2 regions of the Ornithinibacillus salinisoli genome follow, and region 1 is predicted to be linked to the other one. Evidence: predicted binding sites of a transcription regulator. Region 1 holds the regulator's gene; the other holds the start of a gene.
The links. The regulator Rex, encoded in region 1, represses fermentation and respiration genes when NADH is low (regulators of the CRP and FNR family bind a similar motif). The targets are predictions, from matches to a motif close to TTGTGAAATATTTCACAA.
Positions count from the first base shown of each region.

Region 2: a site for Rex is predicted at 1,627-1,644, ahead of ACFSTA_RS02865 (cytochrome ubiquinol oxidase subunit I). Genes of this name have one in related genera too.

Region 1 covers NZ_JBHUMI010000042.1:12,874-18,275, forward strand. The annotation lists gene ACFSTA_RS19145 (MDR family MFS transporter) at 1-1,111, opposite strand, end outside; gene ACFSTA_RS19150 (GGDEF domain-containing protein) at 1,220-2,704, opposite strand; gene ACFSTA_RS19155 (redox-sensing transcriptional repressor Rex) at 2,800-3,438, opposite strand; gene moaC (cyclic pyranopterin monophosphate synthase MoaC) at 3,438-3,938, opposite strand; gene ACFSTA_RS19165 (ABC-F family ATP-binding cassette domain-containing protein) at 4,070-5,402, shown strand, end outside.
Region 2 covers NZ_JBHUMI010000005.1:71,529-76,930, reverse strand. The annotation lists gene helD (RNA polymerase recycling motor HelD) at 1-1,317, shown strand, start outside; gene ACFSTA_RS02865 (cytochrome ubiquinol oxidase subunit I) at 1,861-3,210, shown strand; gene ACFSTA_RS02860 (cytochrome d ubiquinol oxidase subunit II) at 3,207-4,220, shown strand; gene cydD (thiol reductant ABC exporter subunit CydD) at 4,239-5,402, shown strand, end outside.

The sequences.
Region 1 (5,402 bases):
ACATTCCAAGTCCTGCACTTCGGATAACGTTTATCAGAAGAATAAACCAAAAAGAAGTCGATAAAGTATTGAAGCCAAGTACCAATGTAAAGCTTCCTAAAATAAATAATCCAACAGGTACAACAAATTTCGGACCTTTTTTATCCAATATTTTTCCACCCAATGTCATGAACACACCACTTATTAAAGCAGCAGGTAAAAACAATAACCCGGTTTTAATTTCGCCAAGTCCATAGACGTTTTGTATAAGTAACGGCAAAAGAAATAGTCCAGAGAACAACCCTATCGAAGCGGTCGCTGTCACGACTATTGATACGGAATAGGTAGGAATTTTAAAAATAGCTACATGTAATAATGGCTGTTCTTGTTTATTTTCGTATTTCACAAAAATAGTAATTAAAATAAGTCCCGAAACGATAAGGAACATACTTAAAGGTGAAAGTAAAAGTTCCATGGTTGAACCTCGACCTAAAGCAAATAAAATTGCCCCTACCCCAAGTGTAATAAGTAGAAATCCAACCTTATCGAATTTTAAATTACGATCTTTCTCTGTCGGTTTAAGATATTTAGCACAAAACAATATACCTGCGATAGCAAACGGAATATTAAACACAAAAAGAAACTCCCATGTGAAATATTCCACGACTATTCCTCCAACTGTCGGTCCAATTGCTGGTGCAACCATTGCAGCAACACCATAAGTCCCAACAGCAACTCCACGCTCATGTCGAGGAAATGCATGGAAGATAAGCGCCATCGCAATCGGCATCATTAAGCCACCGGCCATTCCCTGAATAGCACGAGAAATAATGATCATTGGTAGTGTGGAGGCAAGTGCACCTGAGATAGATCCTAGTAAAAATATGATAAGACCGGTGATATATACCTGCTTTTTACCAAACCGATCACCTAAAAAACCAGTTACAGGCATGATCATCCCCATAGCTACCATGAAGATCGTTAATAACCAACTAACTTCAACTGCATCCGCTTCAAACATTTCCATAAATCTAGGCAATGTAGGATTTAACATACTGTTATTTAAAATTACGGTAAACGTACCGAATAATACAGCTATAACAACTAACCATTTTTGATGAATTTTTCCCATAATATCCTCCAGCAGTAAATTATTTCGAGTAACGAACTACTTTTAGCCTACCAAAAAAATAGGTGCCTGTCACTTGTCGAATTTTGACAGTGACAGGCACCTATTTTTTTAGTCTAATGAATTTGCTAGTGACAGGCACCAATATTGGTTTTTTCCTTTTTCTTTTGCTTTGTACAGGGCTATGTCAGCTTTTTTTGTTAGCATTTCGGCATCCATACCATTTTCTGGAGCCATTGCTATTCCAATACTAGCGGTAACATTCAAATCAGCTAGATATTCATGCTGGTGAAGGGATGCTTTTAACTTTTCTATTATATTATGTGCCACCTCTTCTACTTGCTGAAGTTCTTCTACTGGAAGTATAACAGCAAATTCATCTCCACCCAGCCTAAACGTTAGTCCATTATGTGGAACTGCAGACTGAATCGTCTGAGCAATAAGTATTAACACATAATCACCTTGGTCATGCCCTAATTTGTCATTGACTAATTTAAAATTGTCTAAATCTAACATATATAATGCGAACCAATTTTGATTATTTATTGCCACTTGGATACATTCATCAAACGCTGCACGGTTCTTTACCCCAGTTAAACTATCATGAAAAGCAAGATACATTGGCCTTGCAACCCACTTTGTTATTATTAAGGCGAGAATAATAGTGACACTTAACACGATAAGTAGCTGAATAATGAATAATTTCGTATTTTTACTCAAGATAGATTGTAATTCATTTTCGTTATAAATTATCTCCAAAACTCTATTAGTTGAGATCCCCCTATTTTTATCAGCACTATAAAAAACATACCTATATAACGCTTGTTCACCATGCCAATCACTTTCTATTTCTCCGGAATTCTTCCCTTTAACTGTCTGATTAAATATTTCCTTTCGATTTGCTGGTAAATGTTCTTCTTCGGTGGATTTCCCAAATATAAAACCATCGGTATTTAATATATTTATTTCATTTAACATGGGATACTGCTCGACTAATTCATTTATCTTATGAAAAAAATTAAATTCTTGAAAGATCATCCCGTCCTCTAACGCATAGCCCAATTCTATTAAATACTTCTTATCCGGGGTTGGAACATAGCTAAATTTCTTTATTTCTCCCGTTTTTTGCTGCAAATCCATCCCATCAATGTGAATCTCCTCTGATACTCGTCTTTCATCTAATAATTGCGAAAATTCATTACAACATTGTGAAAAGTCTAGTCCAAGATCAGGTTTAAAACTACTATGTGTGATCACGTTCTTATCATTAATTATATAGACATCCATACCAAGATCATCTTTTAATTTCTTAAAATTCCATGTGTTAAAATTTGGGTTATCTTCATATTTATCTAATAGAATCCTCGAATTCTCTTCCATATTTTGAGTTGTATCCTGATCAATAATACTATATGCCTTATCGATCATCCGAATAGAATCATACACAATATCTTCTATTTGCTGTGCTTGTAATTGATTTTGGTCTATTGCTTGTTCTCGTTCTTTAACATAGTTTATGATAGCCATTGTAAAAGAAATGACGATAGCAAATACAATCATAACTAAAAATAACTTCAATCTAAAGTTAGACTTCACACCGCTCCTCCCCCATTCTTGAAGTAACTAATGACGAATATAAAAAAGTGCCTGTCACTTGTCGAAATTTGTCGGTGACAGGCACCTGGTGAGCCTCAATCATTTTTATCTAATGGGTAATGTTTTAAGAAGTATACTAATGCCTGTAATTCAACTGCTAAATCAATATGGTGGACACGAATATGATCAGGTACTGTTATCCGGGCTGGTGTAAAATTTAAAATACCAGTAATCCCCTCTGACACCAATCTTTCTGTAACGCTATCCGCTTCGCTAGCTGGAATTGTTAATATCGCTACCTTCACTCCATTAATTTTTTCTTCTAATTCATCGATATGATAAATAGGTACCCCACCAATTTCCGTTCCTATTTTATCGGGATCTGTATCAAATGCCATCATAATTTTTGTATTATTATTTTTGACAAAATTATAGTGAAGGAATGCGGTTCCCAAGTTACCGACACCAATTAAGGCAACTTCCGTTAACTCATCTTGGTCAAGCGTTTTTCGGAAGAATCCAAGTAAATATTCCACATTATAGCCATAACCCTTTTTGCCTAATGCACCAAAGTAGGAAAAATCTCTACGAATAGTAGCCGAATCAACTTTAACCGCATCACTTAGCTCTTTGGAAGAAACACGTGTTTTTCCTTGATGCTGCAAATTGTTTAGAAATCGATAGTATAAAGGTAATCGTTTAGCGGTGGCTTGTGGTATTTTATTTTGATCCATTAGTTTTCCTCCTCTAGTTGCGGATGATAAAAGTCTCCTGATTTTCCACCAGTTTTCTCAAGTAAATAGGTGTTACCAATTACCATACCTTTATCTATTGCTTTACACATGTCATATATTGTAAGTGCTGTTGCTGAAGCAGCGGTTAACGCTTCCATTTCAACACCAGTACTACCTTTTGTCTTTACTGCTACTTGTATCTCCAATTCATACATTTTGTCATCCGTATTCCAATGAAATGCAATATCAATTCCTTTTAATGCTAATGGGTGACACATTGGGATCCAATCAGAGGTTTTCTTTGCTGCCATAATACCAGCCACTTGTGCTACAGCAAGGACATCTCCCTTTTCTATGGAACGATCTGTAATCTTCTTATAGATTTCTTCCGTTACAAAGACACTAGATCTAGCTACTGCCAATCTTTCTGTTTCTTTTTTTTCACTAATATCAACCATTTGCGCTCGGCCCTGAGCATTAAAATGTGTAAACTCTGACATACGCTCATCTCCAATATATTATCAACTCTATTTTATCAGAAAATCAACTAGAAGTCGTGATTATTTTCACAAATAGTATTGCTTATCTCTTTCATAATACGATAAACTGATACTATCTGAGGTGAAAACGTATGATAATCATGCAACTAAACGGAATTTCAAAATCCTATGGTGCAGAGGAAATAATATCAAATATAAAACTTGAAATAAAAGATAAAGATAGAATTGCAATCGTTGGAAGAAATGGCGCTGGTAAATCAACATTGCTTAAAATAATGGCAAATGAACTATCCTATGACGATGGAGAATTGTTTAAGCCAAAAGATCTTACTATCGGCTATTTGTCTCAACATACTGGTTTAGAATCTGGAAATACAATTTGGAATGAAATGTTGGAAGTGTTTGAATCTCTTCTCATTCAAGAAAAAGAATTACGGATCCTAGAGAAGAAAATGATCGAAGTAGACAAAATGTCAGAGAAAGAATATGAAAAGGTACTCAAAGACTATGATAGTTTGCAGCAGTCTTTTGAGGATAATGGTGGATATCGATATGAGGCTGATATAAAAGCTGTCTTATCAGGACTTAACTTTCAGGACTATGATGATCAAACACCGATAAACGAGCTTAGTGGTGGCCAAAAAACGAGGTTAGCCCTAGGAAAATTACTCCTCACAAAACCAGCATTACTTATTCTAGATGAGCCTACAAACCATTTAGATATCGAAACATTGAGCTGGCTTGAGAATTACTTAGTCAGTTATCCCGGTGCAGTAACCATTGTTTCTCATGATCGCTATTTCCTAGACAAGACCGTTTCAATTGTATATGAAATCTCTCGTCACAATACGAAAAAATACCATGGAACGTACAGTGATTTCCTACAACAAAAAGCGTTAAATTATGAACAGGAATTAAAAGAATTTGAGAAGCAACAAACGGAAATTAAAAAAATGGAAGAGTTTATCCAAAAAAATATTGTACGAGCTTCGACTACAAAGCGCGCTCAAAGTCGGCGAAAACAGTTAGAGAAAATGGATAAACTAGATAGACCACTTGGCGATGAAGCGTCCGCTTCCATGTCATTTCAAATAAATAAACGAAGTGGAAATGACGTGCTTAAAATAAATCAATTATCGTTTCAATACGATGATGAAAACGAACCACTATTTAAAGATCTTAAGCTCCATATTAACCGTGGTGAAAGTATCGCTCTAGTTGGGCCAAACGGAGTCGGAAAAACTACATTATTAAAAACAATTATCGGTAAGTTAACACAAACCTCTGGTCAAATCCAGCTTGGCACCAATGTACAAGTCGGATACTATGACCAAGAGCAAGCGAACTTAAATTCATCAAAAACCGTTTTAAATGAGCTTTGGGATGAATATCCTCATATTAATGAAAAAGATATTCGAACGGTACTTGGAAATTTTCTATTTTCTGGAGATGATGTACTAAAAC
Region 2 (5,402 bases), on a different contig from region 1:
AAAGGCATGGATTATAAATCAAGTATTGCATTTATGAAGCTTATTGATGACTTTTTAACTCAATTAGAAGAAGATGGATTGCACTTCAAAAATATTACGTTTCAAAAGCGTATTCTCATTTCCAAAGAAGATATCAAGAATTATTTCTACTCTTTAAATAAGGAGATTTCCATCCCAAATAAAATGGAAATCGTTGTGAAATGGTTGTTGAAGGAGTTACAAAACCACCAAAAGGTAGAAAAAGATAAAGATTGGGTAATGGAACAGGTTGAGTTATTGGATAAAGAAGCATACTTAAAAGCTCATTATGAAGATAATGACGATGATGTGAGTATGGAGGAAGATATTTTGCGGGAAGCAGTTGTTAAACGATTTTTTGCTCGCATCAAAAAACAGGTGAAACAATTCAAGTTTGTTCATGTATTAGCAACTTATTATAAACTGTTTCATGAAGGGACTGTAAATGTGGATGTTCCGTCAGAGTGGGGGCAAATAGCTGTTCAAACGTCCAAGAATTTATCTAATCGATTTTTGACGTGGGAGGATGCGACTCCTTATGTGTATTTCCAAGGTAAGTTACTAGGAGATAATGCGGATCGATCAGTCAGGCATTTATTTGTTGATGAGGCACAGGATTACTCTGCGTTTCAATATGCTTATATAAAGCATATATTCCCTTATACAAGAATGACGCTATTAGGCGATATTAACCAGGCAATCTATTCATTAGCGACAAAAGAAAACCCCTTGGTACCGCATAGCTTAGAAAGTAGTCATGAACGAATCACATTGACAAAAAGTTATCGTTCCACGAAGCAAATTGTCGAATTCACAAAGAAGTTTGCACCTGGAGAAGAGTTGATAGAAGCATTCGAAAGGGAAGGAAACTTACCTAAGGTTATTCAAGTGAATGAGGAAAGCCAAAAAAGAGAAGTATTAATACATGTGATAGAAGAACTTCAAGATAAAGGTAACGAAACGATAGCAATTATTTGTAAGACCCTTCAAGAAAGCAAGGAGATATATGAGCTTTTACACGGGCAACTCCCTGTCCACATGATTAATGAAGAAACCTATTCTTTCACAAGAGGTTTATTGGTGTTACCGATTTATTTGGCAAAAGGAATTGAATTTGATGGTGTCATTATTCCCAATGCCTCTGATCAATATTATGTAGAGGAATCAGATCGGACACTGTTTTATACAGCGTGTACACGAGCGATGCATGAGCTCGTATTGATCGTTGAAGGAGAACCATGTTTCTTTATAGATGAGGTGCAACGTAATACGTATGAATTGATTCAATCGACGACATAAAATGCATTTCCCAGTTAACTATGCCTCATCGGTAGAAAAATACCGATGAGGTTTTTTATGGTTTATAGTCTTCACTTTGTAATGAAAATAGATAGTGAAAAAGATATATGACATGGTGAAATATATTAAATGTGACAAATACGATTATAAAAGGGCTAATGACATCAGTTTCTCATGTAATAGAAAAGATAGGCATACATGCAGTAGTTAGATCCATTAATGTACTTGATGTCCACGAATACTTTCAGGTGAAGCTGTTTTAAGAAATACCGCTCCATGCATTGTGGAATGTCTCCTTTTTCGTTTACATATTGAATAATTTCATATACTAAGTATATAAAACGGTCTACTGTAAAAAAATCTAGTCATAAAATGTCAAGCAATTGTCAACCCATCATGTGTAATATTCCATGAAAATGTTTTATACTATGGATATAGTGGAAAATAAATATTAATCGAGAATACTTTTCTTCATTTTTTATAATTATGTTTGTTCATTAATGAACAAAGTATGTTTTTCCCGAAGGAGGGCTATACATGTTGATGGATTTAGATCCAGTTTTAATGAGTCGGTTACTTACGTCATTAACACTTGGTTTTCATATAATTTTTGCAACATTAGGTGTGGGCATGCCATTAATGATCTCTGTTGCTGAGTTCCTTGGGATTAAAAAGAAAGATACTCATTACTTGATGCTGGCCAGAAGGTGGGCTAGAGGGTTTGTCATAACTGTTGCAATAGGTGTTGTGACGGGAACCGCCATTGGGTTGCAGCTATCCTTGCTATGGCCCAACTTTATGCAAGTTGCTGGAAACGTCATAGCTTTACCGTTATTTATGGAAGTTTTTGCGTTTTTCTTTGAAGCAATTTTCCTTGGGATATACTTATACACTTGGGATCGTTTTAAGAAACCATTTACTCACTGGTTATTAACATTACCCGTAGTAATTGGTGCTGGAATGTCTGCCGTGTTTATTACCACGGTAAATGGTTTTATGAACACTCCAGAGGGGTTCCTACTAGACAACGGTCACTTCGCGGCTGTTAACCCGATTGCGGCCATGTTGAACCCTGCTACACCTACGAAAGTATTTCATGTATTAACAACAGCATATGTAACCGTAGCAGCTATCCTTGCTGCGATTACTGCATTTATGATATTGAAAAAGAAAACATCTGATTATCATAAGAAAGCCTTGCAGTTAACGATGACATTAGTATTAATTTTCGGTATCTTATCCGTTTTAGCAGGAGATGTTTCTGCGAAGTTTCTTGCCGAACATCAACCAGAAAAATTGGCTGCTGCGGAGTGGCATTTTGAAACCGAAGCGGGCGCGGATCTTATCGTGTTTGGTTGGTTGAATGATGCCCATGAAGCTATCGGAGAAATTCGAATCCCTAAGTTCCTAAGTTTCTTAGCACATGGTGATTTTAATGCAGAGGTGATTGGTTTAGAAGAGTTTCCAGAAGATGTGAGACCACCATTATGGGTGCATTATATGTTTGATTTAATGGTAATGATTGGTTTTACGCTAGTGGGGATATCTATGCTTTATTTGATCTTTAGTAGGGTCAAGAAATGGAATGAACATCATAAAGGCATCTTATCTTTAATTGTTTTAAGTGGGCCACTAGCTATGTTGGCCATTGAATTTGGCTGGATCTATGCAGAAGAAGGTCGACAGCCTTGGATATTACGTGGATATATGACAGTAGAAGAGGCAGCGACTAATTCACCTTATGTGGGTATTATGTTCATATTGTTCTTAGCATTATATATCGTACTTGGAACTCTATGTGTCGTTATATTAAGAAAGCTATTTCGAAATACTCCGGTAGAGGCAGAGCTAGAGAAACAGTACCCTACACTAGAAAAGGGTGATACGAAATGAGTTATGAGATCATTGGTATTACAGTATTATGGCTATTCTTATATGGGTATTTAATCGTTGCGTCGGTTGACTTCGGTGCAGGATTCTTTGCCTATTATGCAAAGGTGACGAAGAAGGACCATATCATTAATCGTTTAATAGCAAGGTATTTATCCCCTGTTTGGGAAGTAACCAATGTGTTTTTTGTATTTTTCTTTGTTGGAGTTGTTGGCTTTTTCCCAGATACTGCTTATTACTATGGTGCAGCATTATTAGTACCTGGGAGCATAGGGATTATATTGCTAGCTATTAGAGGCTCGTTTTATGCGTTTGAAAATTACGGTTCCAAAAACAGTAATGTGTATATGTTTTTGTATGGAGCGACGGGGTTATTTATTCCCGCATCATTGTCTGTTGCACTAACCTTGTCAGAAGGTGGATTTATTGTTGAAGAAGGTGGAGCTGTTACGTTAAACTATCTGGATCTTTTCACAAGTCCATTATCTTGGAGTATTGTCGGTTTAGCAGTTGTTTCGGTATTGTTTATTAGTGCTACATTCCTTACTTTTTATGCTTCTCGTGCGAATGATCATGCTGCTTTAAAATTAGTACGGGGATATGCATTGTTTTGGAGTACCCCTACAATTATTGCGGCCCTAACAGCCTTCATCTTTTTAGGTCAACACAATGAAAGACACTTTAACAATATGATGGATTTATGGTGGATGCTCGGCTTATCGGTCGGATTCTTTATGATTGCGATGCTACTTCTTTACGCTGGAAAGTATTATGGTCTTGCGTTTATCAGTGTCATGCTACAATTTTTATTCGCATTCTTTGCGTATGGTATTGGTCATTACCCATTCATTCTTGATCCGTATATTACAATCCAACATAGTGCTACCCATGAATCGATGGGAATTGCGTTGGTAATAGTATTCATAGCAGGGTTATTATTATTAGTTCCTTCGTTGATACTATTAATGAAGTTATTTTTATTCGATGCGGATTATGTTAGAGGGAAAAAATAATCGAGGAGAATCGTTTATATGAAAAGTTTAAAAGAAATAGCATCAGCGCAAAAAAAAGATATGTTATTTCTCTTTATGGTTGCGGTTGTTATAGGAACAGCAATTGTATTTCAAGCATTTCTCCTTGTAAAAGCTGTTGATGGTGTATTTTTGAACGAGCAGTCCATATCACAAGTCCTTCCAACATTGGGAGGGCTATTTCTCGTTTTACTTGTGAGAACGATAGGTAACTACTGGAAAGGTAAAAGAGGAATAGAGATGGCGACAAAAGTAAAACGACACTTAAGAAAAGAATTGATGGAAAAATATGCTAAAAACCCTCTACAGTCTTCTTTACGTGGGCAAACTGGAGGAAAAGTTAGCATGATGATGGATGCGGTTGATGAAGTTGATAATTATTTTAGTAAATATATCCCACAAGTCATCCAAACAACATTTATTCCAATTTTAATTCTCATAATTGTTTTCACACAACATGTAAATTCAGGATTAATTATGTTAGTTACTGCTCCATTCATTCCTATTTTTATGATTGTTATTGGTATGAAAACAAAAGTGAAATCAGAAGAGCAAATGGATCAATTAGCCGCCTTCTCTGGGAGGTTTCTTGATGCATTACAGGGACTTACGACGTTAAAACTTTTTGGTCAGGCGAAGCGGCAAAAAGAAACGATTGAAAACAGTAGTTTAGGATTTCGTGATGCAACAATGGAAATATTGAAGGTGGCATTTACCTCTTCCTTTATGCTAGAAGTTGTAACCATGTTGAGTATTGGAATTGTCGCATTAGAATTGGCAATACAACTAATCGTTTATCAAAGCATCTCCTTTTTTACTGCTTTCTTCGTATTAGTGTTGGTGCCAGAATTCTTCTCTTCTTTGAAGGAACTTGGAACTACATTTCATAATGGTCGGACAAGTATGGGAGCAGCAAAAAAGGTTTTTGAAGAATTAGCAGAAGAGGAACAATTGGTAAAATGGGGTCAGATGGCAATTGATCATACAGAACCACCAGAAATGGAACTTCAAAACCTAGCTTTTCGTTATGGAGAAGATCAATTTTCCATAAACAATATTAATGAGAAGATCACCCCATATAGTCAAATTGCAATTGTCGGCAGAAGCGGTTCGGGAAAAACTACATTGCTCCATTTACTTGCTGGTTTACTGGCACCTGAAGAA